One region of the Mesorhizobium sp. M1A.F.Ca.ET.072.01.1.1 genome, then DNA from elsewhere that is predicted to be linked to it. Evidence: predicted binding sites of a transcription regulator. Region 1 holds the regulator's gene; the other holds the start of a gene.
The links. The regulator PhoB, encoded in region 1, activates phosphate uptake and scavenging genes when phosphate is short. The targets are predictions, from matches to a motif close to TGTCATNNANCTGTCAT.

Region 1 (13,755 bases):
ATGCATCGCCGGTCATGTCTTTTTTAAATGACAGAGCGCCGAATACCGCGCATGACTGAAGCCTTATAGGAGTCGCCGCCACGTGCCCCCATTGCTAGACGGATTGCGCATCCTGGTCTTGGAAGACGAATTCTTGATAGCGATGGATGTCGAGCAACTATGCCGCGACCAAGGGGCAGCCGAGGTCACGATTGTTGGGGACCTGGCTGAAATCGACCTGCGGGATGGGTTTTCGTGGTTCGACGCCGCTATCGTCGACCTGATGCTCGGCGGCACCTCGACACTCGACTTCGCCGAGCGGCTGCGCAGCGCGGGCATTCCATTCGTCTTCGCGTCCGGCTACTCCGACGCCGAGGATCTCGAAGGCTCTTTTCCCGAGATTAAGCTGGTCACCAAGCCCTACTCGGGAGACGATCTGATCCAGGCCCTGGCGCTCGCCTGCAGGCGCGCGAAAGCGGCGTGACGAGGTAGCGTCGAAGAGCCGGAGGTCGGTGTCAGGCGGCGTTTGATCCTGTCACCTGCGCCGAGATCGCGTCGGGGCCGTATTCGTCCTCGCCAGAAATCTTCAGGATGTCCTGCAGCCGGGCGCGCGCGCGGCTGACCCGGCTCTTGATCGTGCCCACCGCGCAGCCGCAGATCTCCGCCGCCTCTTCGTAGGAAAAGCCGGACGCGCCGATCAGGATAATGGCTTCGCGCTGATCCTCCGGCAGCTGCTCCAGCGCGCCGCGGAAATCCTTGAGGTCGAGCTGGCCATGCTGGGCCGGGTGGACGGCGAGCCTGGCGGTCATGATGCCGTCGCTGTCCTGCACCTCGCGGCCGCGCTTGCGCATCTGCGAATAGAATTCGTTGCGCAGGATCGTGAACAGCCAGGCCTTGAGGTTGGTGCCCGGCTGGAAACTCTCATGTTTGTCCCACGCCTTGACCAGAGTTTCCTGGACGAGGTCGTCCGCCTTGTCGGCATTCTGCGTCAGCGACACCGCAAAGGCGCGCAGGCTTGGGATCGCGCCGAGCAGCTCGGTCTTGAAGCTCTGGGAGACCGCCGCCATGTCTCAGTCCTTTTTCTCGGCGGGTTCGGCCTTTTCCAGCTGGCTGAGCAACTGAGCGAATCGATGCGGCACCTGATCGGAGACCAGCTCGTCGTAATATTGCTTGAGTTTGCGGGCGATTTCGGAGTTCGGTCCGAGCGGACTGCTACCCCCGTTCCGGTGCCTGCTCGGGGCGCCAGTTATTGCATTCTTTGACATTTCTTTCATGTTTGCCCTAAGTCCCAGCACCTGAAACCGCTTTAAAACTATAGATCACGACGCAAGCGGCACCCTTGTCTGGTTGCCCATCCCAAAGCCGGAAACGCCCGCTTCCTAATTTAGTTCCCTGCCCGGCGGAACTTTTTCAGAAAGCCGACGTTGGTTTTGCCGGGACTTCCAGTGAGTCTAGCCTTTGCAATGCAACAACGTCATCTGAGGGAGACGTCAAATATGAGCCTGTCCGCAACCATCGCTCCTCACCTGCCTTTCCTCCGCCGTTTCTCGCGCGCCGTGTCGGGATCGCAGGAAAGCGGTGACGCCCTGGTTGCTGCGATGCTGGAGGCCATCATCGCCGACACCGAAGTTTTCCCCAAGGCATCGAGCGATCGCATTGCGCTGTACAAGGTCTTTGCCAGGCTTTTCACTTCGATTGCGATCCGCGTGCCGCAAGAGCATGCGCAGACAGCTTGGGAGCAGCGGGCGGCCGCCAATCTCAACGCAATCGCGCCGCGGCCGAGGCAAGCTTTCCTGCTGGTCGCCGTAGAGGGTTTCAGCGAGGATGAAGCCGCGGAAATCCTCGATGCCGACGAACAGGAGTTCTCCGAATTGCTTGCCCAGGCAAGCAGCGAGATTTCCCGCCAGGTCGCGACCGACGTGCTGATCATCGAGGACGAGCCGCTGATCGCCATGGACATCGAGGAAATGGTCGAAAGCCTCGGCCATCGCGTTGTCGGCACCGCCCGCACGCACGCCGAGGCGGTCGCCGTTTTCGGCAAGACGCGTCCGAAAATGGTGCTGGCCGACATCCAGCTCGCCGATGGCAGCTCGGGCATAGAGGCCGTTAATGAGATCTTGTCCTCGACGCCGGTGCCGGTGATCTTCATCACCGCTTTCCCTGAGCGCCTATTGACCGGCGAGCGTCCCGAACCGGCGTTTCTGGTGACCAAGCCGTTCAACCCAGACATGGTGAAGGCCTTGATCAGTCAGGCGCTGTTCTTCGACCGCCAAGCGAAAGCCGCGGCCTGACCGCATGTCCGATCATTGAGCTCTCATGCGAGGCGCCAGCGCCTCGCAGGATGCGGCGCGGAGTCCCATTCGTGAAGCGTTTTCAGGGGATCGTCTTTTTCCACAAATGGTGGAACAAACGCCATCCAACCACGTTTTTTCCAGGACGTTAGAAGGAGAGATATCATGCTGTACTGGGCGCTCGTTTTTCTTGTGGTCGCGATCATCGCCGGCGCGCTTGGGTTCGGCGGCATCGCCGGCACGTCGGCTGGCATCGCGCAGATATTGTTCTTCGTCTTCCTTGCTTTCCTGGTGATCTCACTCATCGCCGGCCTCGTCAGGAGAACCTGACCAGGGGCAGTGCCGAACACTGGAAGCCGCACCCCTCAAACGGTTTCCAGCCACCGCCGGGCGATGTCCCCAAAAGGATGTCGTCCGGCGGACCGCTTTTGGGCAGCGTAAGTGTCAGTAGGTCAACACCGGGGCAGCAATCCTCGTAAGCCGTTCGCGCCTGGATGCGGGAAGTATCGAATGCGTTCCAAGGCCTCAGAGAAGGACTATACGCAAGAGCGCAGCGACGAAGTAATCGCGATGCATCCGGCGGAAAGCGGGATGCAGGTGGGGCGCGCGCTGCTCCACGCGCTCCACAATGCTGGAATTTCGGTCCTCTACCAGGATCGTGAAATGAAGACCGTCTGGGCGCGCAACATGCGCGCCCCGTGGGCGTGCGAGACGGCCGAGGGCAAGGATGTGCTTTCCCCCGCGCAGTCCGAGCGCATAGGCGCAGCCAAGCGCAAGGTGATTGAAACCGGCAACCCGGATCGCCTCGAGCTCGGCATTTCCGACAGTGACGGCGTGCGCTGGTTCCATGTCTGGATCGATGCCGATCGCAGCGACTCCGGCGAGGTTCAGGGCGTCGTCACCACCATGGTCGAGACGACGGAGCAGAAGCGCCGCGAGCAGACGCTGAAGACGCTCCTGCGAGAGGTCAGCCATCGCTCGAAGAATCTTCTGGCCATCATCCAGAGCATAGCCACCCAGACCGGACGCTACTCGGAGACGCTCGGCGATTTCCTGACGCACTTTCGCGGCCGCATCCAGTCGCTCGCCTCGTCTCAGGATCTGGTGACATCCTCCAACTGGCGGGGAGCGGCGCTTCGTGAGCTCGTGTCCGGCCAGGTCGGCCGCTATAGCGCCGATCCAAGTCGCAGCCTGCGTTTCGATGGGGAGAACCCTTACCTCAATCCGAACGCTGCCCTTCATATCGGACTGGCCATGCACGAGCTGGCCGTGAATTCGGTAAGCTACGGCGCCCTGTCGCAGCCTGACGGACGGATCAGGGTAAGCGCCAGGATCGCGGCCGGCAGCGAGACTTCGCCTGGCCTTTTGCTGATTTGGACAGAAAGGATCGGCGCCGGTCGGCGCACCGAAAATCGTTTTGGCAGCGTCGCCCTCGAACGCGTCGTGCCGACGTCGCTGAACGGCTCCGCCAGTCTCGATATCGACGACGATCGTCTCGAATATCGCCTGACCATCCCGCGCGGCAATTTCGAGATAGAATGACAACCACGTCCCGGGGCAACGGTCAGCCGCCGGAGAGGCGTTTAACCTGCTGTTCACCATAAAATCCGATTGTGTTCCCCGGCAGAAGCAACTCCAGGATAGCGCGTAATGCCCTTCCGAGTTGCGTAAACCTTGGAGTGGATCGGCGATCCCGTGAGGAGCTGAACCGCTCGCGACGCATCAAACCCAGCCGCGCAATCACACCGCGATTTGGGAGGAACCGAATGATGATTGCCGATATGAACAGGCTGGAGCGGGCCGCCCGCGTCTCGATGGGCGGCTTCCAGGACGCCGAAGCACCGCCCTCGCCCCGTTCCTCCCATCCATCGCTTCGCCTCGGCGCCGTCGCGCTTGTTGCTGCTCTCGTGCTGGCGATGGCCTGGCAACTGGCCTGATCTTTCCAATCGAGCAGCCGGCCGGCGCCAAGGCACGCGCCATTGCGCGCCGACTCCGCCGAGCAGGAACTTTTGAGCGGCAACAATCGTTCTTTGCGGCGGGAGGATTCGACCCGTGGAACACATCGCCGCCTTGCTCCTCGTCATTGGCTGCTCGGACACCATGACCGATTGCCGCGAACTGTCGGTGCCGGTCAGCGTCTTCGAGACTTTCGAGGCTTGCATCGCCGAACGGCCGTTTGCGCTGGGCGACCTGCAGGGGCGCACCCCGCGTGTTAAGGGCGAGTGCCTTGCCGTCGATCCAGCGCTTGAAGACGACTACGATCAACTGCTGTGGACCGTGCGTCCCGACGGCAGGCTAGTCGCGTCGCTGGAAATTGCCGGCGCGCTTGTCGCGTCAAACGGCGCACGCCCGTAAAACACTCTCTTCAGCAATAATAAGATCGGGCAGGCAAAGCCCGTTTTTCGTGCTAAACGGCGGTTGGCACTGCCAAAAGTGAGGACAAAAGCGAGGAGCTATTTATGCGGAAAATGATCATTGCCATGGTTGCCGTGGTCGCCGTCAGCGGCTGCACCACGACCGAGCAGGATGTCGTCGGGGGCGGCCTGATCGGCGCCGGCGTCGGCGGCCTGGTCGGCGGCGGCAGGGGCGCGCTGATCGGCGCGGCTGTGGGCGCCGGGTCCGGCCTCCTAGTCCGCAACCTGCGCAATGGCCAGTGCGTATATCGCTACCGTAACGGCACGACCTACACTGCGCGCTGCAACTGATCTCGCGACAGAGCGATCCAATGAAGGCCGGCCTGCCGGCCTCCATTTCTTTGCCTGAACGGGCCCGCCGCCGCACCGGCGCTGCTCATCCGGTGAGCGGGATCCTTATTTCCACCTTAAGCCCGTCGGCCCGGTAGTCGCGCTTGATCGTACCGCGCAATTCGCGCGTGACATTGAGATCGATCAGCTTGGTGCCGAAACCGGTCTTTGCCGGCGGCTCCAGTTTCTTCTGCCCGGCCTCGCGCCAATCGAGCACCAGCGTCCGCTCCCGGCCACGTCCTTCGACCCGCCACTCGACCTTCAGGGCGCCCACCGAGTTGCCGGCCTCGCCATATTTCAGCGCGTTGGTGGCAAGCTCGTGAAAGGTCAGGCCGAGCGCTTGCGTCGTCGTCTCGTCAAGCAGCACTTCCGGCCCCGACAATATGCCTTCGGAAAGCTCTTTGCCGAACACCTGCCCGAGCTCGGTGCGCAGCAGGTCGCCGAGGTCCGCCTTCTGCCAGCGCGAGCGTGTCAGCATATCCTGCGAGGCAGCCATCGCCTGCAGCCGCGCCGAGAATGATGCCGAGAACTCCTTCACGTCGGTGGCCTGCGAAGCAGTCTGCCGCGCGATCGCCAGCACCCTGGTGATCGAGTTCTTGATGCGGTGCTTCATCTCCTGCAGGATCAGCTCCTTTTCAAGCAGGCTCTTCTCCGTCGCCTCATGCAGCAGCGACTTCGCCTCATAGGCGCGCTCCTGATAGCGGGCCACCAAGGCAATCGCCCCGGCGAGCAGCAGACCGAACAGCCCGAGCATCACCGGGATGGCGCGCGAGGAAGGCAGCGCGAAAGCGCTCGTCGGCCGAAACAGGACAGTCCAGGGTCGGCCGGCCACGACGATATCCCGGCGCGCCAGCAGCTTTCCGCCGAGCGATTCGGCCGGCGGCGCCTCCGACCGGAACAGGAGATTGCCGGCACCCGGCTGGCCGTCGAAGATTTCGACGTTGACCGGCAGCAGCGGAGCCTTGCTGAGCGCCACCTGGAACAGATCGCGTGCGCGGAAGGAGGCGTAGAGGAAGCCGGCGGTCGAGGAGCGGCTGGCATCGATGACGTCCGGGGCCGTTTCCACGTTCAGCCGCACGAAGACCAGAAATCCGGGGAAGGTCTGCTCCAGCCCTTGTCCCTGGCCAAGTTGAACGAGCCCGCTGGCATGCTGCTGGTCGTCGGCCATGGCCTTCTCGATTGCCGCCCGCCGTGCCGGGTCGCTGAACATGTCGAAGCCGATGATCGACTGGTTGGAGGTATCGAGCGGCTCGAAAAGCACGATGGGCGTGCGCCATTGCTGCTGCGTGATGGCCGGATAGACCGGGTGGGCCGAACCGCGAGCGCGCAGGATGTCGCGCTCGAGCGTGGCCTCGTCGCCGGCCTTGGCCAGCCTCAGGAAGCCGATGCCGCGCAGTCCGGCGAAATTGTCGTCGATGTCGAGCGCGGTGAGGAAGGCCTTGAACTCGCCGCGTGTGATATCGCCGTTTCGAGCATCGAACAGCGCCTCGGTCGAGCGCAGCAGCGACAGATGCAGGTCGATGCGGCTCTCAATGCGGTTGAGCGCATCGTCGGCGGTTCCCTCGAACTTGATGCGCGCCGCCTCCTGGGTCGCGAAATAGGCGAACCCCGCCATCGTCAGGCTGATCAGCGCGACGGCGATGAAGGCGACGATCGGGAAAAGCTTTTTCAATGCAGGGTGCGGCCCATGGACGGTTGGCCACCTTTATGGGCAAGTCTCCGCGCCAATACAATGGCAAGGCCAACCCAACGCCGCGATTGGCTCATCAAACAAGTCGCAAATTAGCCAACCAATTTATGGTCTTAGGCCGCGATTTTCAGCGCTCCCGGGCCTGGCATGGCGCCCGGCGGGCACTTGCCCAGAATGATCATGCCGAGCACCTCGTCCTGGGTCACGTCGCTGGTGCGCGCCGTGCCCACGACCTGGCCGTTCTTCATGACGCAGACCCTGTCCGCCAGCTCGAACACGTCATGGATGTCGTGGCTGATCAGGAAGATGCCGATGCCGTCGGCCTTGAGCTGCCGCACCAGTTCGCCGACCTGGGCCGTCTCCTGAGGGCCGAGCGCTGCCGTCGGCTCGTCCATGATCAGGATTCGCGCGTTGAACAGGATCGCGCGCGCGATCGCCACCGACTGCCTCTGTCCGCCGGACAGCTTGATCACCGGCTCCTTGAAGCGCTGGAAGCGCGGATTGAGCCGGCCCATCACCTTGCGCGCTTCGGCCTCCATGGCGACGTCGTCGAGCGTGCCCCAGGCGGTCATCAACTCGCGGCCGAGGAACAGATTGGCGGCGGCGTCGACATTGTCGGCAAGCGCCAGCGTCTGATAGATCGTCTCGATGCCGTATTTCTTGGCGTCGCGCGGGTTGGAGATTGCTGCCTCCTCGCCGTTGACGAAGATCTGCCCGGCATCGCGCTTGTAGGCGCCGGACAGTATCTTGATCAGCGTCGACTTGCCGGCACCGTTATGGCCGAGCAGCGCCACCACTTCGCCGGGGAAGAGATCGATGGAGGCGTCGTCGACGGCGCGAATGCCGCCGAAGGCGATCGAGATGTTGCGCATGTCGACCAGCGCGGCGCCGGCGGGAGCGTTCTTGTCTGCCATGATGCTGCCTCCTCACACCCGCTTGCGGTAGATGGTGTCGAGCCAGACCGCGATGACCAGCACGGCGCCGACGACGATGCTTTGCAGCGGCGAATCGACGCCGAGGAGCACCATGCCGGACTGCAGCGACTGCATCAGCAGCGCCCCAAGCATAGCGCCGAGCACGGTTCCCGAGCCGCCGGCGAGCGAGGTGCCGCCGATCACCGCCGCGGCGATGACCAGGAGCTCGTCCAGCGTGCCGAGCGCATTGGTCGATGAATTCTGCCGCGCCGACGAGATCGCCGCGGCGATCGTCGCCAGCACGCCCATGATCATGAACACCTTCATGGTGATCCAGCGCGTGTTGATGCCGGCAAGGTTGGCCGCTTCCGGATTGCCGCCGATGGCAAAGACATAGCGGCCGAAGCGAGTACGCTTGGTGATGAAAGTCATGACGAGGCCGACGGCGATGGCCATCAGCACCGGAATGGCGATGCCGTGGGCAATGAACAGGCCGCCTTCGGGGACGGTGAGGTTTTTGGCGGCGGCATAGCGGTTCACGATGCCGACCGGCCACGGATAGGAATTGGCCAGCCACACCGCGCCCATGATGACTGCGCAGGTGACCGCGCCGAGCAGCGTCTCGGCCCAGATCGGACGCAGCGGGAAACGGAAGCGCTTGCGCTGCACCCTGCCGTTGAACAGCGCAAACACCACGGCAACGCAGGCGACGATCCCGACGATCCAGCTCCATTTGGCGCCGATCGAGCCGGCCGGTCCGCCGCCCATCAGCTGGAAGGTGGCGTCGAGCGGCGCCACCGTCTGGCCGCTGGTGACCCACCAGGCAGCACCGCGCCAGACCAGCAGCCCGCCAAGCGTCACGATGAAGGCCGGCACTTCGAGATAGGCGATGACGAAGCCCTGGAAGGCGCCGATCAGCAGGCCGAGCGCCAGGCCGATCAACAGTGCCAGCACCCAGATCCAGGGATTGCCAAGCTCGAGCCCAACCATTCGCACCAGGAAATGCACTTGGGCAAAGCCCATCACCATGCCGATCAAACCCTCGGCGGATCCGACGGAGAGGTCGATGTTGCGCATGACGATGACCAGCACCATGCCGGAAGCCATGATGGCCACGGCCGAGGTCTGCACCGACAGGTTCCACAGGTTGCGCGGCGTCAGGAACGTTCGGCTGTCGAAATCGAGCGGATTGACGCCGAGCCGCAGGCTCGAGATGACATGCAGGCCGATCCAGATGATCAGCAGCGCACCGACCATGCCGAGCATGCGGGTGTCGAGCTCGGTCGCCTTGAGGAAGCGCCCGACGGTGCTCAGTTCGGAAGCCCGCGCGCGATCCGCCGCCGGGTTTGCCGGCGTATCAGAGGTCGTGTCGGTCATGATCTCCTCCCACCGGCTTGCCGTCTGGCGCGGATGCCGGACCACGATGCTAGAGCAATTCCAGGAAAAAGTGCGTAGCCGCCTGGAATTGCGCGGAAACAAACGGCTGGAGCAGTTCGGCGATCCTGCCGGACAGTGAACTGCCCCAATGGTCTCCGGCTTCAGTACGCCCGAAAGCCTTTGGAGAAACGCCGCGGCCGTTGGGCCGCGGCGCTGCGTTTGAACCTGACGGCCAGCTTAGTTGCAGACCGCGACGCTGCCGGCGGCAACGCCCGCGCAGACTTCATCCTTCTTGATCCAACCCGCGTCGATGACGAGGTTGAGATTATCCTTGGTGATTGCGACCGGGGTCAGGAACAGCGACTTGACGGTGTTGCCGCCAGGCGTCGTGAAGTCCTTGGCGCCCGCGATGTCGGTCATCTTCTTGCCGTCGGCGAGCTGCGAGGCGATCTCGGCGGCGTGCTTGCCGAGCTCGCGCGCGTCCTTCCACACCGACACCGTCTGGGTGCCGAGCGCGATGCGGTTGAGCGCGGCATGGTCGCCGTCCTGGCCCGAGACCGGAACGGTGCCGGCCAGCCCTTGCGCCGTCAGCGCCGCGACGACGCCGCCGGCGGTGCCGTCATTGGCCGCCACCACCGCGTCGACCTTGTTGTCGTTGGCGGTCAGGAACTGCTCCATGTTCTTCTGCGCGTTGGCGGGCAGCCAGCCGTCGGTATAGGCCTCGCCGACATTCTTGATCTTGCCGCTGTCGATGGCTTCCTTCAGCACTTCCATCGAGCCGGAGAACAGGAAATCGGCATTCGGGTCGGCGCCCGAGCCCTTGATAAAGACGTAATTGCCCTCGGGCTTGGCCTTGAACACCTCGCGGGCCTGCATGCGGCCGACTTCCTTGTTGTCGAAGGTCAGATAAAACACGTCCTTGTTTTCGATCAGGCGGTCGTAGCCGACGACCGGAATGCCTTCGTCGAGTGCCTTCTGCACCGCCGGCCCGATCGCCGAGGCGTCCTGCGCCAGGATGATCAACGCATTGGCGCCCTGCGAGATCAGGCTTTCGACGTCGGTCAGCTGCTTGCCTGGATTGGACTGTGCGTCGGCGGATATGTACTTGTCGCCGGCGGCCTCGATCGCCTTCTTCATCGCCGCTTCGTCGGTCTTCCAGCGCTCTTCCTGGAAATTGGACCACGAGACGCCGATCACCTTGTCCTTCGCCTCGGCGACCGACGCCAACGTCAACGACATGACGACCCCCGCCAGCATGGCGGCTGCGAATCTCTTCATGATATCCTCCCTGCGCCCCTCGCGGCGCGACCCAGATTGGCCCGAAGACCATGCAAAGGCTTTTTTTCGAGCCTCGAAAAAATACTGATCCAAGGCTAGGGCGCTGTCAACTGCAATTCTGACGGTTTTTGACGTGTCGCGTACTTTTTTTCGAGACCCGTAATAAATAATGACAGTGCCGACCGCTTCTGCCACTATCGGGGAACAGTTCGGAGGAGGCGCAGCCCGCGTCCACCGAAACTTGTAAAAACCCGGACGGTTCGGGTGCCGGCGTCCGGGTGAATCGATCTGGCGCGTCGCCGGGTCCTGTGCATGATCGAGAGGCCGCGCTGACTGGGAGGAGAAAAAATGTCGGTCGGAATCCGCCACGACGATCTGCGCCGGCGCAACCGCGCCATGGTGCTCTCGGCCCTGCGCCGGGCCGGCCAGCCGTCGCGCACGGAAATCGCCGCGACCACCGGGCTCAGCCATTCGACCATTTCGGCGATCTCTTCCGACCTGATCCAGGAAGGCATCCTGGCCGAGAGCAAGCCGAGCGAGACCGCGTCTCTGAAGCGCGGCCGGCCACAGGTGGGCCTCGCGCTCAAGCCTGAGGCGGCAGCGGTGGTAACGGTGGTGCTGTCGCTCAATTTCCTCTCGGTCGCCGTTATCGATTATGCGGGCCAGGTCATCGCCGAGGAGCAGCGCCGCCTCGATACGCTCACCATGCCGCGCGACGAGCTGATCGGCGAATGCTTGGCGATCGTGCGGCGCCGGCTGGACGATCCGGACCTCGACGTCGGCAGCGTCGCCCGCATCGCCATGGGCATCCAGGGCATCACCGATTCCCATGCCCGCGCCATGCTATGGTCGCCGATCACGCCGCTGACCGACATTCCCTTCGCCGACATCCTGGAAAAGGAATTCGGCATTCCGGCCACCATGGAAAACGACTGTAACATGATGGCGGTGGCGCTGCAGTGGCGCGATCCCGACCGCTATCGCGACAATTTCATCGCCATCCTGCTCTCGCACGGCATCGGCATGGGCCTGGTTCTGAAAGGCGAGCTGTTCACCGGCACACATTCTTCCGGCGGCGAGTTTGGCCACATGATCCATCGCCCGGGCGGCGCGCTCTGCCGTTGCGGACGCCGCGGCTGCGTCGAGGCCTATGCCGGCAACTACGCCATCTGGCGCAGCGCCATGAAGATGAGCGAGGACGCCGAGCCGGTCGATGTCGGCGACGCCGACATGCGGGCGCTCGCCGCCAAGGCGCGCGAGACGGATGGCCCGGAGCGCGAGGCCTATCGCCGGGCCGGGGAGGCGCTGGGCTTCGGCCTCGGCAGCCTGTTCGCGCTGATCGATCCAGCGCCGGTCGCCATGGTCGGCGTCAGCGCCGCCGCCTTCGACCTGATCGAGCCGGCGCTGCGCGAGGCGATCGGCCAGACCGCCGGAGGCCAGCATTCAAACTCGATCTCCTTCGATACCGAGCCGAACGAATTGCCGTTGATCCGCGAAGGCTGCGCCGTGCGCGCGCTGACCTTCGTCGACCAGGAGATTTTCGCCCCGGGCGTGCAGGCAAGAGCGGGCAAGAACGTGGCCTGAGCAGCTTCGATAGCGATCGTTGGCTTCTGTGCGTCCTGCAGACGGCGGAGATTAGCGAAGGCCCCGCAGCTTCGTCATTCCAGGGCGGAGCAGGAGCGAAGCTCCGTCGCGGAGACCCTGGAATCCATGCCATTACCTCAATCGTCGGATGAGCGGAGCAGAATTTCTGCACCGCCGCGGCGCGTGGAAGTCGCGTGGAGTGTCGGGTCTGCGCCGCGTGGCGACGCTTCGTGCTCCGCCCGTGGACGGCGAAGCACCAGCGTCTCGATAACCCGCCAGCGCAGATAGAACCCGTCAGACCTTCGGTGCCCTGGATCTAGTCTTCCCTGATCGCGTAGCCCGCCCCGCGAATGGTGCGGATCACATCGGGCATCCGGCCGTTGTTGACCGCCTTGCGCAGGCGGCCGACATGCACGTCCACGGTGCGCTCGTCGATATAGATCGTCTCGCCCCAGACATTGTCGAGCAGCTGGCTGCGCGAGAACACCCGGCCGGGATGCCGCATCATGAATTCGAGCAGCCTGAACTCGGTCGGGCCGAGCCGGATCTCGCTCTTCTTGCGGTAGACGCGATGCGATTCGCGATCGAGCACGATGTCGCCGACCTTGAGCACGCTGGACAGCACCTCCGGCTTGGCGCGGCGCAGCAGCGCCTTGACCCTGGCCATGAATTCCGGCGTCGAGAACGGCTTGACCAGATAGTCGTCGGCGCCGGTCGAGAGGCCGCGCACCCTGTCGCTTTCCTCGCCGCGCGCGGTCAGCATGATGATCGGCAGGCGTTCGGTCTCGGGCCGCATCCTGAGGCGCCGGCAAAGCTCGATGCCGGACACCGCCGGCACCATCCAGTCGAGCACCAGAAGGTCGGGCACATTCTCCTGCAGGCGGATCTCGGCCTCGTCGCCGCGCGTCACCACCTCGACCTGATAGCCCTCGGATTCGAGGTTGTAGCGGAGCAGCACCCCCAGCGGCTCCTCGTCCTCCACCACCATGATGCGTGGCGCGATCATTTAGCAGGCACCTTCGCTGTCAGGCCGCCGGCGCCGACATCGCCGTCTCGTCCTGCTTAGGACGATTCGCGGGCAATTGCGTGCCGGTCAGCACATAGTAGGCGTTCTCGGCGATGTTGGTGACGTGGTCGCCGATGCGCTCCAGATTCTTGGCGCAGAACAACAGATGCGTGCAAGCCGTGATGTTGCGCGGATCCTCCATCATGTAGGTCAACAGCTCACGGAAGACGGCGGTGTATTTGACGTCGATGCGCTCGTCGTCGTTGCGGAGCTTGGCGAGCGCCGTGGCGTCGCCGGCCGCGTATTCCTCGATCACGCCCTGGACCTGGATCAGCACCAGCTGCGCCATCGAGTCGATGGAGTGCGACAGGTCGCGCGGCGCGGCGCTGACGCCGACCGAGCCGACGCGCTTGGCGATGTTCTTGGCAAGGTCGCCGATGCGCTCGAGATCGCCGGCCATCCGGATGGCGCCAACGACGTTGCGCAGGTCGTCGGCCATCGGCTGGCGTTTGGCGATCAGCGTGATGGCGCGATCGTCGAGCTCGCGCTGGCGCGCGTCCATGATGGCATCGTCGGAGACCACGCGCTGCGCCAGCGCGTTGTCGGAATTCAGCAGAGCCTTGGTCGACGCGCCGACCATCGAGCCGGCAAGATCGCCCATGTCGCGGATGAGCTGGCTGATCTGCCTCAGATCCTCGTCGAAGGAAGCGACCGTATGGGCCATGGTTATGTCCTCGTATGAACTCAGCCGAAGCGGCCGGTGATGTAGTCCTGCGTGCGCTTCTCGCGGGGCGAGGTGAAAATCTTTTCGGTCCGGTCGAATTCGATCAGCTCGCCGAGATACATGAACGCCGTCTGCCGCGAGACGCGCGCCGCCTGCTGCATGTTGTGG
Region 2 (12,690 bases), on a different contig from region 1:
ATCTTCTTGTGGTCGTAGCCGGCCGAGCCGCCGCTGGCGAAGGCGTCGTCCAGCCAGAAATTGTGCGTCTCGGAAATGGCGTTGGCCGTATCGGAGAAGGTCGCCGTGCCCTTGTCGGCGGCAACGACGAAATAGGGATCGTCCTGGTCGCGCCGCACCACGCCGGCCGGCGGAATGATGCCGTCGACACCGATATTGTCGGTGATCGAAAGCAGGCTGGAGACGAAATTCTTGTAGGCCGAAGTGCCGGCCTCGAAGATCGCGTCGCGGCCGGCGCTCATCGGCAGTTTCTTCGGATAGAAGCCGCCCTTCGCGCCGACCGGCACGATGACCGCGTTCTTGACCTGCTGCGCCTTGACCAGACCCAGTACCTCGGTGCGGTAGTCCTGGGCGCGGTCAGACCAGCGCAGGCCGCCACGCGCCACCGGGCCGAAGCGCAGGTGCACGCCCTCGACCTCCGAGCCGTAGACGAAGATCTCGCGCCAGGGCCGCGGCGCCGGCAATCCGTCGACCGCCTGCGAATCCAGCTTGATCGCCAGCGACTGTCCTTTGTCTTTCGTATCGGTAACGAAATGATTGGTGCGCAGCGAGGCTTCGATCAGGTTGAGGTAACGACGGATGATGGTGTCGTCGTCGATGTTGGGCACCTCTTCCAGCGCGTCCTTGATCTTGGCCTTGAGGTGCTTGGCGGCGACCACGCCCTCGGTCTCGGCCGCCGGGCCAAGGCGGGCAACGAACAGCTGATGCAGGCCGCGCGCGATCTCCGGATAGCGGTTGAGCGCGGCGGCGATGAAATCCTGGCTCTGCGGGATACCGGCCTGCTGCAAATAGCGGCCGTAGGCGCGCAGGATCGTGATTTCGCCCGACCAGAGACCCGCGGTCTGGGCAAGGCCGTTATAGCCGTCGTTGTCGACGTCGCCGCGCCAGACCGACAGGAAGGCATCCTCGAACAGCGCGCCGTCGCCGAGGTCGATCGGCTTGCCGTAGCTGTTCTCCAGCTCCATGTCGTGGATGAACACCATGCCGGAGGCTTCGTCGCCGACCTCGAAGGTGCGCTCGCTGATGACGCGGAAGCCGATATTCTCCAGCACCGGCACGCGCCGCGACAGCGCCACCGGACTGCCGTGGTGATAGATCTTCAGCGCCGCCTGGTGCGGCTTCTGGTCGGCATGGCGGTAATAGTCGATGGCGATCGGATTGGCCGCATCGATCCTGGCGATGCGACCTGCGTCGGCCAGCGCCACGGCCGGCGAGAACGAATCGCGATAGCTTTCCGAAAAGCGCGAGGCAATGGCCGTGAGCGTTGCATCCGCGCCGGATTCCGACACTGCTTCGCGCAGCGCATCGTCCCAGGTGCGCACGATGTCGCGGATCGCTGCCTCGATCGTTGCTGGCTCGACCTTTGGCGTCTTGCCGCCGGAACGGCCGATGATGAAATGCACACGCGCCAGCCCGCCTTCCGGGAAGGCCGGATAATATGCCGACAGCCGGCCCTGAAATACCGTCTTCAGGTAGGTGCCGATCTTCTCGCGCACGACGCTGTCGTAGCGGTCGCGCGGCACGAAGACGAGAATCGAGACGAACCGGTCGAACTGGTCGACCCGCACCAGCGCCCTGACGCGCGGCCGTTCGATCAGCCCCAGGATGGCTTCGGCGTGCTTCCTGAGGATCGGCACCGGAACCTGGAACAGCTCGTCGCGCGGATAGCTCTCCAGCACGTTGATCAGCGCCTTGCCGGAATGGTCATGTGGATTGAAGCCGGACTTGGCGATGACCGTCTCGGCCTTCGAGCGCAGATAGGGGATCTTCATCACCGAACGCGTGTAGGCGGTCGAGGTGAACAGGCCGACGATGCGCAGCTCGCCTGAAAGCACGCCCTTGGCGGTGTAGGTTTTGACCCCGATATAGTCGAGATAGATGCGCCGGTGCACCAGGGACTTGGCATTGGCCTTGGTGACGATCAGCGGTTCCGGCCCATGCAGGAAGGCGCGGATCTCCGGCGTTGTCGACACCGCCTCGGTGCCGCGCCTGAGAACCAGGACGTCGGGATCCGCGAGGATGCCGAGGCCGGGTTTGTCGGCGCGCTCCAGCATGCCGCTCTTCTCGCCGCCGGTGTAGTTGAACTCGCGCATGCCAAGGAAGGTGAAATTGTCGTCTCGCAGCCATTCGAGGAAGGCGATCGCCTCGGTGACATGCGCCTTGTCGAGCGGCACCGGCGCGTAGCGGAATTCCGAGATGGCCTGATCGAGCCGGGCAAGCATCGGCTTCCAATCGGCGACGGCGGCGCGCACCTGGTCCAGCAGCTTCTTCAGGCGGCCGGCCAGGGCTTCGGCCTGATCGGCCGAAAGGCGGCCGATATGGACGTGGACGACGCTCAGCCGGTCATGGCTGGTTTCGCCCTTGACGGAGCCGCCGTCACCGAGGATCTCCTCGATGCCGCTCTTGCCGTGCCGGACGACGATGACGGGATGGGTGACCAAAAGCGGCTCGCCGGCGCTCTCGGTGATCTCGCCGAGGATGGAATCGAACAGGAACGGCATGTTGTCGTTGACGACGGTGATGACCGTCATCGGCCGGCCCTGGCGCGTCACGCCGGAATCCACGTCTATGGCAATGATGCAATCGCCCTTTCTGTGCCTGGCGACCGCCCGGCCGGCGAGATCGGCGGCGCGTTCGAGGTCGGCGACGTCATAGGCGGCGATGTCTTCGGCCGGCGTGCGGGCGAGGAGATAGTCGGCGAGCCTGCCGGGCTTTTCGCCTGCCCTTGCCGCGCCTCCTTTTGCCGTGCTGGTCTTTTTCGGCTGGCTCGCGGTTTTCAGGCTTGCCATGATGTGAAGTCCCTCCCGTCACATGCTTTTGGGTCTATGGTAGCAGATGAGCGCTATTTGGCGACAAAGGTTTGACGACGCTTTAAGAAAATCGAACCGACGCTCACCCTGCGAGGAGAACGGATATGACCGACAGGATTACGGCGCTCGACCTGGCCCGGGCGGAGCTGAGCGAAGCGACGAAGGCTTATTTCGCCAAATGCGAGGAAAAGCTCGGCCTCGTGCCCAACGTGCTTCTGGCCTACGCCTTCGACGAGAAGAAGCTGCGCGCCTTCACCGACATGTACAACGAGCTGATGCTGGGCGAGTCCGGCCTGTCGAAGCTGGAGCGCGAGATGATCGCGGTCGCCGTTTCCTCGATCAACCAGTGCTACTACTGCCTGACCGCGCATGGCGCGGCGGTGCGCCAGCTTTCCGGTGAGCCCGCTCTTGGCGAGATGATGGTGATGAATTTCCGCGCCGCCGGCTTGCCCGAAAGGGAGACGGCGATGCTGGAATTCGCGGTCAAGCTGACGGAGGAGCCGGCCAAGATCGTCGAGGGCGACCGCGCCGCGTTGCGACAGGTGGGCTTCAGTGATCGCGACGTCTGGGACATCGCCTCGACTGCCGCCTTCTTCAACATGTCGAACCGGGTGGCCGCTGCGGTCGACATGCGACCGAACCCCGAATACCACGCCATGGCAAGGTGAGGCTCACCGGCCTCACATTAGCAACGTCGAATTTCTCGTTGCCCGCCCCGCGGTTTGGGTCGATGATCAACGATTGCGGCTAGCCCGCATATCGATGATTGCGGCTAGCCCGCATTTCAACGATTGCGGCGTAGCCGCATATCGGATTGCGGCGTAGCCGCATACCGCCAGGCGGCGCTGCCGCATACCGGCTCGACGCTGCCGAAAAGGGAGGAGAACATGGCGAAATTTCTCTATGTCTATCACGGCTCCGGCAAGATGCCGACCGAGGAGGCCGAGCGCAAAGCTGCGATGGATGCCTGGACCGGCTGGTACGACAAGCTGGGTTCGGCCGTGATCGACGGCGGCAATCCTGTCGGCATGTCGAGAACGGTGCTGCCCGGCGGCGTGGTCGAGAACAATGGCGGCAGCAATCCAACCGCCGGCTACACGATCGTCGAAGCGAAGGATATCGACGATGCCGTCGCCAAGGCCAGGGATTGTCCGATCCTGATGAACCCGGCCTTCAGCGTCGAGGTCGCGCCGATCATCGAGATGATGTAGCGCCAAAGCGCCCGAAGGTCGTCACAGTGAAACACGGCGGGCGGCATACTCTTGCCCGCCCGCCGTCGCACGGCTAGAAGAGCCGATCCTTTTCCGATTTCGAGTTTCACTTTGCCTCAGTAACCGCCGGTCTCGTCTACTCCCGAAAGCACCGCAGGCGCGCTTTGGCGGCACCTGCATTCATTTCATGTGTTCTTCAGGCGGCGGCGCGAGACCGGTTTGGCATTGCTGAGCCGCCGTCGCGCAATCGCGCGGGCGCCTGATTTTCATCCGCTACAGCCTTTCGCCACACCGTGCCCGCATGGGCATCTCTGACATTGCCGCGCTGACGGACTTCCCGACGGGAAGGGCCTATCGGCATGTCTCGAACTTTGCGCATTCGCTGGGTGATCGCGCCCGCGGTCGCGCCTCGACCTCTCATCAACTGCAATCGCTGCGGCGGCGTCAAACCTTATCAATGCAGCGGAAAGTTCCGCGTCAACGCCAACGGCAAGCGCATCGATGCCTGGCTGATCTATCGCTGCACCGACTGCAACAATTCCTGGAACCGCACCATTTTTGAGCGATGCAACCGTCGCGACATCGCACCGGCGCTGCTGGCTGCACTGGAGCGCAACGATCCGACGCTGGTCCGACACTATGGCTTTGATGCCGTGGCGCTCAGAAATCGGGTCGGGCGGATCGAAGAATCTCCCGAAGTCACGGTGCGAAAGGAGCCGCTGGATGGCAGGCCGGAAGGCGCGACGGCGCTTTGGCTTGAGCTTCGGCTCGATGCCGCAACGCCCTTGCGGCTTGACCGCTTGCTCGCCGGCGAGCTCGGCATCTCCCGGTCGAGGCTGCAGGCCTGGGAGGCGCGGCGGTTGCTCGCCATCGAACCGTGCGGCGCCAAAGCCCTGCGCAGGCCGGTGCGCGACGGCATGGTGGTACGCGTCGACCTCTCCGGCGAGAGCGGCCGTGACGCTGTCGTTTCGGCCGCATGTGCATGAAGTGAAAAGAGAGGGAGCGATGCCCCCTCCCTTGAGTAACTGCCTGGGCTAAAACCCTACGCCGCGCCCATCACCTTGGCCGACTTCTCGAAGCGCTTGCGCTCGTTCGGGTCGAGATAGAGCTTCCTGAGCCGAATGGTCTTCGGCGTCACCTCGACCAGCTCGTCGTCCTGGATCCAGGCCAGCGCGCGTTCCAGCGTCATGCGGACCGGCGGCGTCAGCTTCACCGCCTCGTCCTTGCCGGCGGCGCGGATGTTGGTGAGCTTCTTGCCCTTCAGCACGTTCACTTCCAGGTCGTTGTCGCGGGAATGGATGCCGATGATCATGCCCTGGTAGACCTTGACGCCCGGATCGATGATCATCGGGCCGCGGTCCTCCAGGTTCCACATCGCATAGGCGACCGACTCACCCTGTTCGTTGGAGATCAGCACGCCATTGGTGCGGCCGGGCAGCTCGCCCTTGTACGGCTCGTAGGCATGAAACAGCCGGTTCATCACGGCGGTGCCGCGCGTGTCGGTCAACAGTTCCGACTGATAGCCGATCAGGCCGCGGGTCGGCGCGTGGAAGACAAGGCGCTGGCGGTTGCCGCCGGAGGGGCGCAGCTCGACCATCTCGGCCTTGCGTTCCGACATCTTCTGCACGACCACGCCGGCGTGCTCCTCGTCGACGTCGATGACGACTTCCTCGACCGGCTCCAGCAACTGGCCGTCATCGCCCTTCTGCATGACGACCCGCGGGCGCGACACGGCGATCTCGAAGCCTTCGCGGCGCATCGTCTCGATCAGCACGGCAAGCTGCAACTCGCCTCGACCGGAGACGAAGAAGGAATCCTTCTCCGGCGATTCCTCGATCTTGAGCGCCACATTGCCTTCGGCCTCGCGCAGCAGCCGGTCGCGAATGACGCGGCTGGTCACCTTGTCGCCCTCGGTACCGGCAAGCGGACTGTCGTTGACGAGGAAGGACATGGTCACCGTCGGCGGGTCGATCGGCTGCGCATGCAGCGGCTCGCTCACGCTCGGATCGCAGAAGGTGTCGGCGACGGTGCCCTTCGACAGGCCGGCGATGGCGACGATGTCGCCCGCCTGGGCTTCCTCGATCGGCTGGCGCTCGAGGCCACGGAAGGCGAGGATTTTCGAGATTCGTCCGGTCTCGATCTGCGTGCCGTCATGGTGCAGCACCTTGACCGCCTGGTTTGGCTTCAGCGAGCCCGACTCGATGCGGCCGGTGATGATGCGGCCGAGGAACGGATTGGCCTCGAGGATGGTGCCGATCATGCGGAACGGACCGGGATGCACCGTCGGCGCCGGCACATGCTTGACGACGAGATCGAACAGTGGCGCAAGGCCCTGGTCCTTCGGGCCTTCCGGATTTTCCGACACCCAGCCGTCGCGGCCCGAGCCGTAGAGGATCGGGAAGTCGAGCTGCTCGTCGGTCGCATCGAGCGCCGCGAACAGGTCGAACACCTCGTTGACCACCTCGATGTGACGAGCGTCCGGGCGGTCGATCTTGTTGATGACGACGATCGGCCGCAGACCTACCTTCAGCGCCTTGCCGACGACGAACTTGGTCTGCGGCATCGGCCCTTCGGCGGCGTCGACGAGCACGATCGCCGAATCCACCATCGACAGGATGCGCTCGACCTCGCCGCCGAAGTCGGCGTGTCCGGGCGTGTCGACGATGTTGATGCGGGTGCCCTTCCAGTCGACCGAGGTCGCCTTGGCCAGGATGGTGATGCCGCGTTCTTTTTCGAGGTCGTTGGAGTCCATGGCGCGCTCGGCGACGCGCTGGTTTTCGCGGAAAGCGCCGGACTGTTTCAGGAGTTGGTCGACGAGCGTGGTTTTCCCATGGTCGACATGCGCGATGATCGCGATATTGCGGAGGTTCATTGTCTGGTCTCGGGAGCGTTGCAGGCAGCAGGCCAAAAGCGCCGCCTTTTTCGGTTGCGCGGCTCATACAAGGTTTTTCGCAATTGCGAAAGGGGAGGCCCCGCCCCAAATAAATGGTCACTGATTCTTAAACGTCTTGGTGTGAAATGATTCTGTTAACCAACGCGGAACCTTTGAGGGGCCGGGCAATTTCATGTTCATGACCGATCAGATGTCCAGATTGCGTCCGGTTTTCGCGTGGGCAGCGCTTGGCGTGCTTGTCGTGGCTGGCGCCGCGCAGTCGGCGGCTGCCCTGAGAGAAGCCGAGCCCTCGCCCCCTGATGCCAAAACCGCGCAGCAGATGTTTGCCGACGCCCCGGACGGGGTCGACCCGATCGTCACCGGCCCGGTCAGCGCCGCCTTCAAGCAGCGCCAGAAGGCAGCCAACTGCGACACCGCCGTCTGGCCGAACATTCCCGCGACCTGCTATCCGGACTAATTGCGGACGGCTTTCTGACAACGGTAGCACTCCGGCACATGCCCCCGTGCCCTGCCGGACAGTCCGGCAGGAAATAGGGGGGTGCCTCGTCCCGACCCTAAGCCGACCGCACCGGATCGAGCGTGACCTTGTAGAGCTCGTTGTCGTCGCGATCCATCAGCCGCACCGTTAGTTGCTCGGTGGCGCCGGAAATGTCGACCAGGCCGAAGAACTGCAGGCCCGCTGATGGCGGCAGGTTCTGGCCCTGCTCGGCGCTCGGCGCCGTGATGAACTTCAGCTCGGGCCCGAAGGTCATGTCGAGATCGTTGGGACCGAAGGTGCCGGCGTGGATCGGGCCGGAGACGAATTCCCAGAACGGGTTGAAATCCTGGAACTGCGCCTTGTCCGGATTGTAGTAATGCGCCGCCGTATAGTGGACGTCGGCGGTCAGCCACACCGTGTTGGTGATGCCGGCGTTCTTGATGTAGCGCAGCAGGTCGGCGAACTCGAGCTCGCGGCCTTTTGGCGTGCCATTGTCGCCGTTGCTGACCGCCTCGGCGCCGGCCTTTTTGGCCGCGTCGTTCCAGACGACGAGGCCGAGCGGCATGTCGGCGGCGATGATCTTCCAGGTCGCTTTGGAATTCGCCAGCTCGCGCTTCAGCCACTGCGTCTGCTGCTCGCCGAGCATGCGCGACTTCGGCGTCAGCGTGTCCTCCATGTCGGGGCCGTTCGGGCCGCGATAGGAGCGCATGTCGAGGAAGAACACGTCGAGCAGCGGCCCGTGGGCGATCTTGCGATAGACGCGTCCCGGTTCCGAAGGCTCGTAGCGGATGGTCGTCATTTCATGGAAGGCGCGCGCCGCTCGGGCCGTCAGCACATGGATGGATTTTTCAGTGTAGCGGTTGTCGGCCGTCAGGTCCTTCGAATCCGACCAGTTGTTCACCACCTCGTGGTCGTCCCACTGGTAGAAGGTCGGGCAGATGGCGCTAAGCTCGAGCACGTGCTTGTCCATCATGTTGTACTTCCACTGGTCGCGATATTCGTCCAGCGTTTCGGCGACCTTGCGCTTGCCGTCGATCATGACGACGTTCTTCCACTTGCCGCCGCCGGGCAGGTCGACCTCGTCCTTCATGGCGCCGTCGGCATAGATCGTGTCGCCGGAATGGAGGAAGAAGTCAGGCGTGTGCTTGGCGATGGTGGAGTAGGTCTTCATGCCGGTCTCGTCGATGCCCCAGCCCTGGCCGGCGGTGTCGCCCGACCACGCGAAGCGCACGTCGCGCTTCGACGCCGGCGCGGTGCGGAAACGGCCGACGATCGGCTCGGAGACGGCGTTGATGTCGGAAAGATCGGCGGCCGTCATCCGGTAGAAAATGTCCTGGTCGGCGGCGAGGTCGGTGAGCAGCCGCTTCACCGTATAGTCGCTGGCGGGCGAGGTATCGAGCGGCGCCAGCCTGACGGCGTCGGCGAAGCTTTCGGTGGTCGACACTTCGTACATCACGCGCGCCGGCCGGTCGGTGCGGGTCCAGATCACGCCGGAGGTGGCGTCGATATCGCCGGACTGGACGCCGTGGGTGAAGGCCGGGCGCTGATTGGCGCGCGAATAGTAAGGCAACGCGAGACCGGAGGCGCCGACTAGGCCAAGGGCGCTGGCCGAGGTGACGAAAGCGCGGCGGGTTAACGAGAGCTTGTTCATGGCTGTCTCCGGATGGCGTTGAACGGGACCGCAAACCTCCGGCCTCAATGTTTCAGGCGCATATCGGAACCATGAAATTTTGATAACAGGTCACAGCTCTCCCTTCTCCCCTTGCGGGAGAAGGGGAAGTCGCGCTTTAGGCCGCCTGCGGTTCCGGCTCAAAAGCCGGCTTGCTCGTGTTGATCAAGAGCGAAATACAGGCCGCGGCTATGCCGGTCATGCCGGCGATCAGGAAGGCAAGCTCGTAATTGCCCTGCAATTCGCGCATCGTGCCGCCGAAGGCCGCCGCCGCCGCGGCGCCCACCTGGTGGCCGGCGACGATCCAGCCGAACACGATCGGGCCGCTGCGGTCGCCGAAAGCTTCGTTGGCGAGCCTGAGCGTCGGCGGCACTGTGGCGATCCAGTCTAGTCCATAGAGCACGGCGAAGATGATCAGGCTGACCGCCGAGAAGCCGGAATAGGGCAGATAGATGAGCGACAGGCCGCGCACGGCGTAATAGACGCCAAGCAGCTTGCGCGGATCGAAACGATCGGTGAGCCAGCCGGACAGCGTCGTGCCGATCAGGTCGAAGATGCCCATCATCGACAATAGCCCGGCTGCCTGCACCTCGCCGATGCCCATGTCGCCGCAAAAGGCGATGAGGTGCGTGCCGACGAGGCCGTTTGTGGTGAAACCGCAGACAAAGAATGTGGCGAACAGGTACCAGAACACCCTGGTTCCCGCGGCACGGCGCAACGTGTTCAGCGTATGCGCCAGGAAATTGCCTTGCGCGGCCGGCGACACCGGCGGCACGTCGTCGGCATCGGCGCCATAACGCACCTGGCCGATGGAAGCCGGGCGCTCCGGCACCAGCAGAAAGACCAGCGGCACGAGAGCCGCCGTGGCAATGGCGATGGCAACGGCGACCGGCTTCCAACCTCCCGACTGAGCCAGCGAGGCGAGCAGCGGCAGGAACACCAGCAGGCCGGTCGCGCTGGAGGCGGACATCAGCCCCATCACCAGGCCGCGATTGGTCTTGAACCAGCGATTGACGATGGTGGCGCCGAGCACGGTCGCGACCGCGCCCGAGCCGATGCCCGAAAATATCCCCCATGTGATCAGCAGATGCCACGGCTTGGTCATCAGCAGGCTGAGCGCTGTGGAGCCCGACATGATCAGCAGCGCGGCAAGCAGTGTGCGGCGTAGCCCGATCCGCTCCATCAACGCCGCGGCAAATGGCCCGGTGAGGCCATAGAGGAAGATGCCGACCGCGGCGGCAAGCGAGACGACATCGCGCCGCCAGCCGAAGCTCTCTTCCAGCGGCAGCATCATGACCGCCGGCGCGGAACGAAGCCCGGCGGTGATCAGCAGGCAGAAGAAGATGACTGCGACGACGACGAAGGCGTAGCGCTGGCCAAAGGGACGGGAATGAGCTATCATGTTACTGACCGGTACGTTGCAGTGGAACGGGTGCCATTCATACGTACCGGTCAGTAACATTGTCAAGCGAGTTTGTTGAATGCCAACGGACAATAAAATTGAAGCGTCGATTATCGGAGCCGGCACGGCGCCGGCGCCGAAGGCTGCCGACAAGATCCTCGACGTGGCGCGCGACCTGTTCTATCGCGAAGGCATCCGGGCGATCGGCGTCGATGAGATCGTCAGGCGCGCCGGCGTCACCAAGCCCAGCCTGTACCGGACCTTCCCGTCCAAGGACGAACTTGCCGCTTCCTATCTGCGCAAGTACGACCTCGAATTCTGGCAGCGGTTCGACGAGGCGGTGGACGCGCATCCTGGCAATCCGCGCGCGCAGATCATCGCTTTCCTCACCCGCGTCGGCAAACGCACGCAGAGGCCGGACTATCGCGGCTGCGGCATGACCAATGCGGCGGTCGAATATCCCGAGCACGGCCATCCCGCGCGGGTGGTGAGCGAGAACAACAAGCAGGAATTGCGCCGGCGCCTGCGCGCCATGGCGGCCGCGATGGGTGCGAGTGATTCCGACACGCTCGGCGATGGGCTGCTGCTGCTGATCGAGGGCGCCTATATCAGCGGCCAATTGTTCGGCCTCGACGGACCGGCGGCATCGGTCGCCCGTAACGCCGATCTGCTGATTGAAGCCAGCTTGAAGAAATAGTGGTCCGCACCGTCCGACTGCCCAGTTCCGGGCGTCGATGGCCTAGACAATTGACCCTTCGCGCCAACCCAGCTTCCTAGGCTCACGCGGGTTTTAACGCTACGCTGAAGCGCCAAACGGAGGTCTTCGGATGCGCGCCTGGCTTGCTCTTACTGCCTTTGCTATCCTTGGTAGCTCGGCCCATGCCGGCGACATTTCCAGCGCCTATACCGACCTCGACTGGAAGAAGGACTGCGTGACCTACGCGCAATCGGAAGAAGGCGACGGCGACTGGGCGAACCTCGCCTGCGCGGGCTATCGCGGCTATCCGGTGCTGATCGGCTATGACGACGCGCGCGAGTCCGTCTACTACGGTTTTCCCTCCGACGACATGACCGCCAGCTGGGAAAGTTTCTCCGGGTTCAACACCGCTGGGGCGAAGGTCGAGTGGCGCATCGAAACCAATGGCGACAAGGCGGTGCCCTTCGCCGTCATTCATCGGCGCGAGATCAGCAATCCCGAAAACGAAAACAAGCCGACCGAGGTGCTGGTCGTCGCCAAGGTCGCGCAGCCGGAGGAGCATGAGGGCTGCACAATCGGCCTCGTGCTCGCCACCGGCAATCCTCAGGCCAGCGATCAGGCGCGCAAGCTCGCCGATCAAAGGGCGAAGGGTTTTGCTTGCGGCAAGGACAAGCGCGAGGTGATCGGCAACGTGCCGGACTTTGGGCGAGTAGATAACTAGAAATTAGAGGGTGTTCGACGAGTGCGAGACGGCGAAGGTTGCGCATTCGTCATCCTTGGGCGGAGCAAGGAGCGAAGCGACGCGGCGCAGACCCAAGGATCCATGCCGTTACATCAAGACGTTGCCACGGTGCAGTAATTCTGTTCCGTAACGATCTTCGCGCGACCTCACGGCATGGATTCCGGGTCTCCGCGACGGAGCTGCGCTCCTGCTTCGCCCTGGGATGACGACGTTGAGGGCTCGCCCAAGCCCCATTGCCCAGGCGTTGGCTGCCGCTTACCTACTTGACCGCCTTCGCCCGTTCGATCGCCTCGACGATCATCTTCTTGGCATAGTTGGAATCGTGCCAGCCCTCGATCTTGACCCATTTGCCGGGCTCGAGATCCTTGTAGTGCTCGAAGAAGTGCTGCACCTGCTGGCGGGTGATTTCCGGCAGGTGCGTGTATTCGGTGACATTCTCGTAGCGCAGCGTCAGCTTCGGCGAGGGAACCGCGATCACCTTCTCGTCCTGGCCGGCATTGTCTTCCATGATCAAGACGCCGATCGGCCGCACATTGATGACGCAGCCCGGCACCAGCGCGCGCGTGTTGCAGACGAGCACGTCGATCGGATCGCCGTCCCCCGACAAAGTGTGCGGCACGAAGCCGTAATTGCCGGGATAGCGCATCGAGGTGTGCAGGAAGCGGTCGACGAACAGCGTGCCGGCCTCCTTGTCCATCTCGTACTTGATCGGCTCGCCGCCGATCGGCACCTCGATGATGACGTTGATG

Region 2: EOA32_RS21560 (alkaline phosphatase) is a predicted target of PhoB. The motif match lies at 9,154-9,170, and genes of this name have one in related genera.

What each region holds. Positions count from the first base shown of each region.
Region 1 is NZ_RZSF01000138.1:902-14,656, reverse strand. Features, by position in the region: gene EOA32_RS19395 (response regulator) at 104-463, shown strand; gene EOA32_RS19390 (RNA polymerase sigma factor) at 495-1,046, opposite strand; gene EOA32_RS19385 (NepR family anti-sigma factor) at 1,050-1,253, opposite strand; gene EOA32_RS19380 (response regulator) at 1,476-2,270, shown strand; gene EOA32_RS19375 (DUF1328 domain-containing protein) at 2,436-2,600, shown strand; gene EOA32_RS19370 (PAS domain-containing sensor histidine kinase) at 2,781-3,812, shown strand; gene EOA32_RS38685 (hypothetical protein) at 4,037-4,207, shown strand; gene EOA32_RS19365 (hypothetical protein) at 4,323-4,625, shown strand; gene EOA32_RS19360 (YMGG-like glycine zipper-containing protein) at 4,730-4,975, shown strand; gene EOA32_RS19355 (CHASE domain-containing protein) at 5,061-6,686, opposite strand; gene EOA32_RS19350 (ATP-binding cassette domain-containing protein) at 6,818-7,618, opposite strand; gene EOA32_RS19345 (sugar ABC transporter permease) at 7,631-8,995, opposite strand; gene xylF (D-xylose ABC transporter substrate-binding protein) at 9,233-10,273, opposite strand; gene EOA32_RS19335 (ROK family transcriptional regulator) at 10,622-11,857, shown strand; gene phoB (phosphate regulon transcriptional regulator PhoB) at 12,174-12,863, opposite strand; gene phoU (phosphate signaling complex protein PhoU) at 12,883-13,587, opposite strand; gene pstB (phosphate ABC transporter ATP-binding protein PstB) at 13,608-13,755, opposite strand, start outside.
Region 2 is NZ_RZSF01000166.1:1,048-13,737, reverse strand. Features, by position in the region: partial or broken gene EOA32_RS21590 (NAD-glutamate dehydrogenase domain-containing protein) at 1-2,828, opposite strand, end outside; gene EOA32_RS21585 (peroxidase-related enzyme) at 2,954-3,517, shown strand; gene EOA32_RS21580 (hypothetical protein) at 3,737-4,060, shown strand; gene EOA32_RS21575 (DUF1062 domain-containing protein) at 4,420-5,046, shown strand; gene typA (translational GTPase TypA) at 5,103-6,932, opposite strand; gene EOA32_RS21565 (hypothetical protein) at 7,126-7,410, shown strand; gene EOA32_RS21560 (alkaline phosphatase) at 7,508-9,082, opposite strand; gene EOA32_RS21555 (MFS transporter) at 9,219-10,502, opposite strand; gene EOA32_RS21550 (TetR/AcrR family transcriptional regulator) at 10,582-11,199, shown strand; gene EOA32_RS21545 (hypothetical protein) at 11,330-11,920, shown strand; gene ppa (inorganic diphosphatase) at 12,201-12,690, opposite strand, start outside.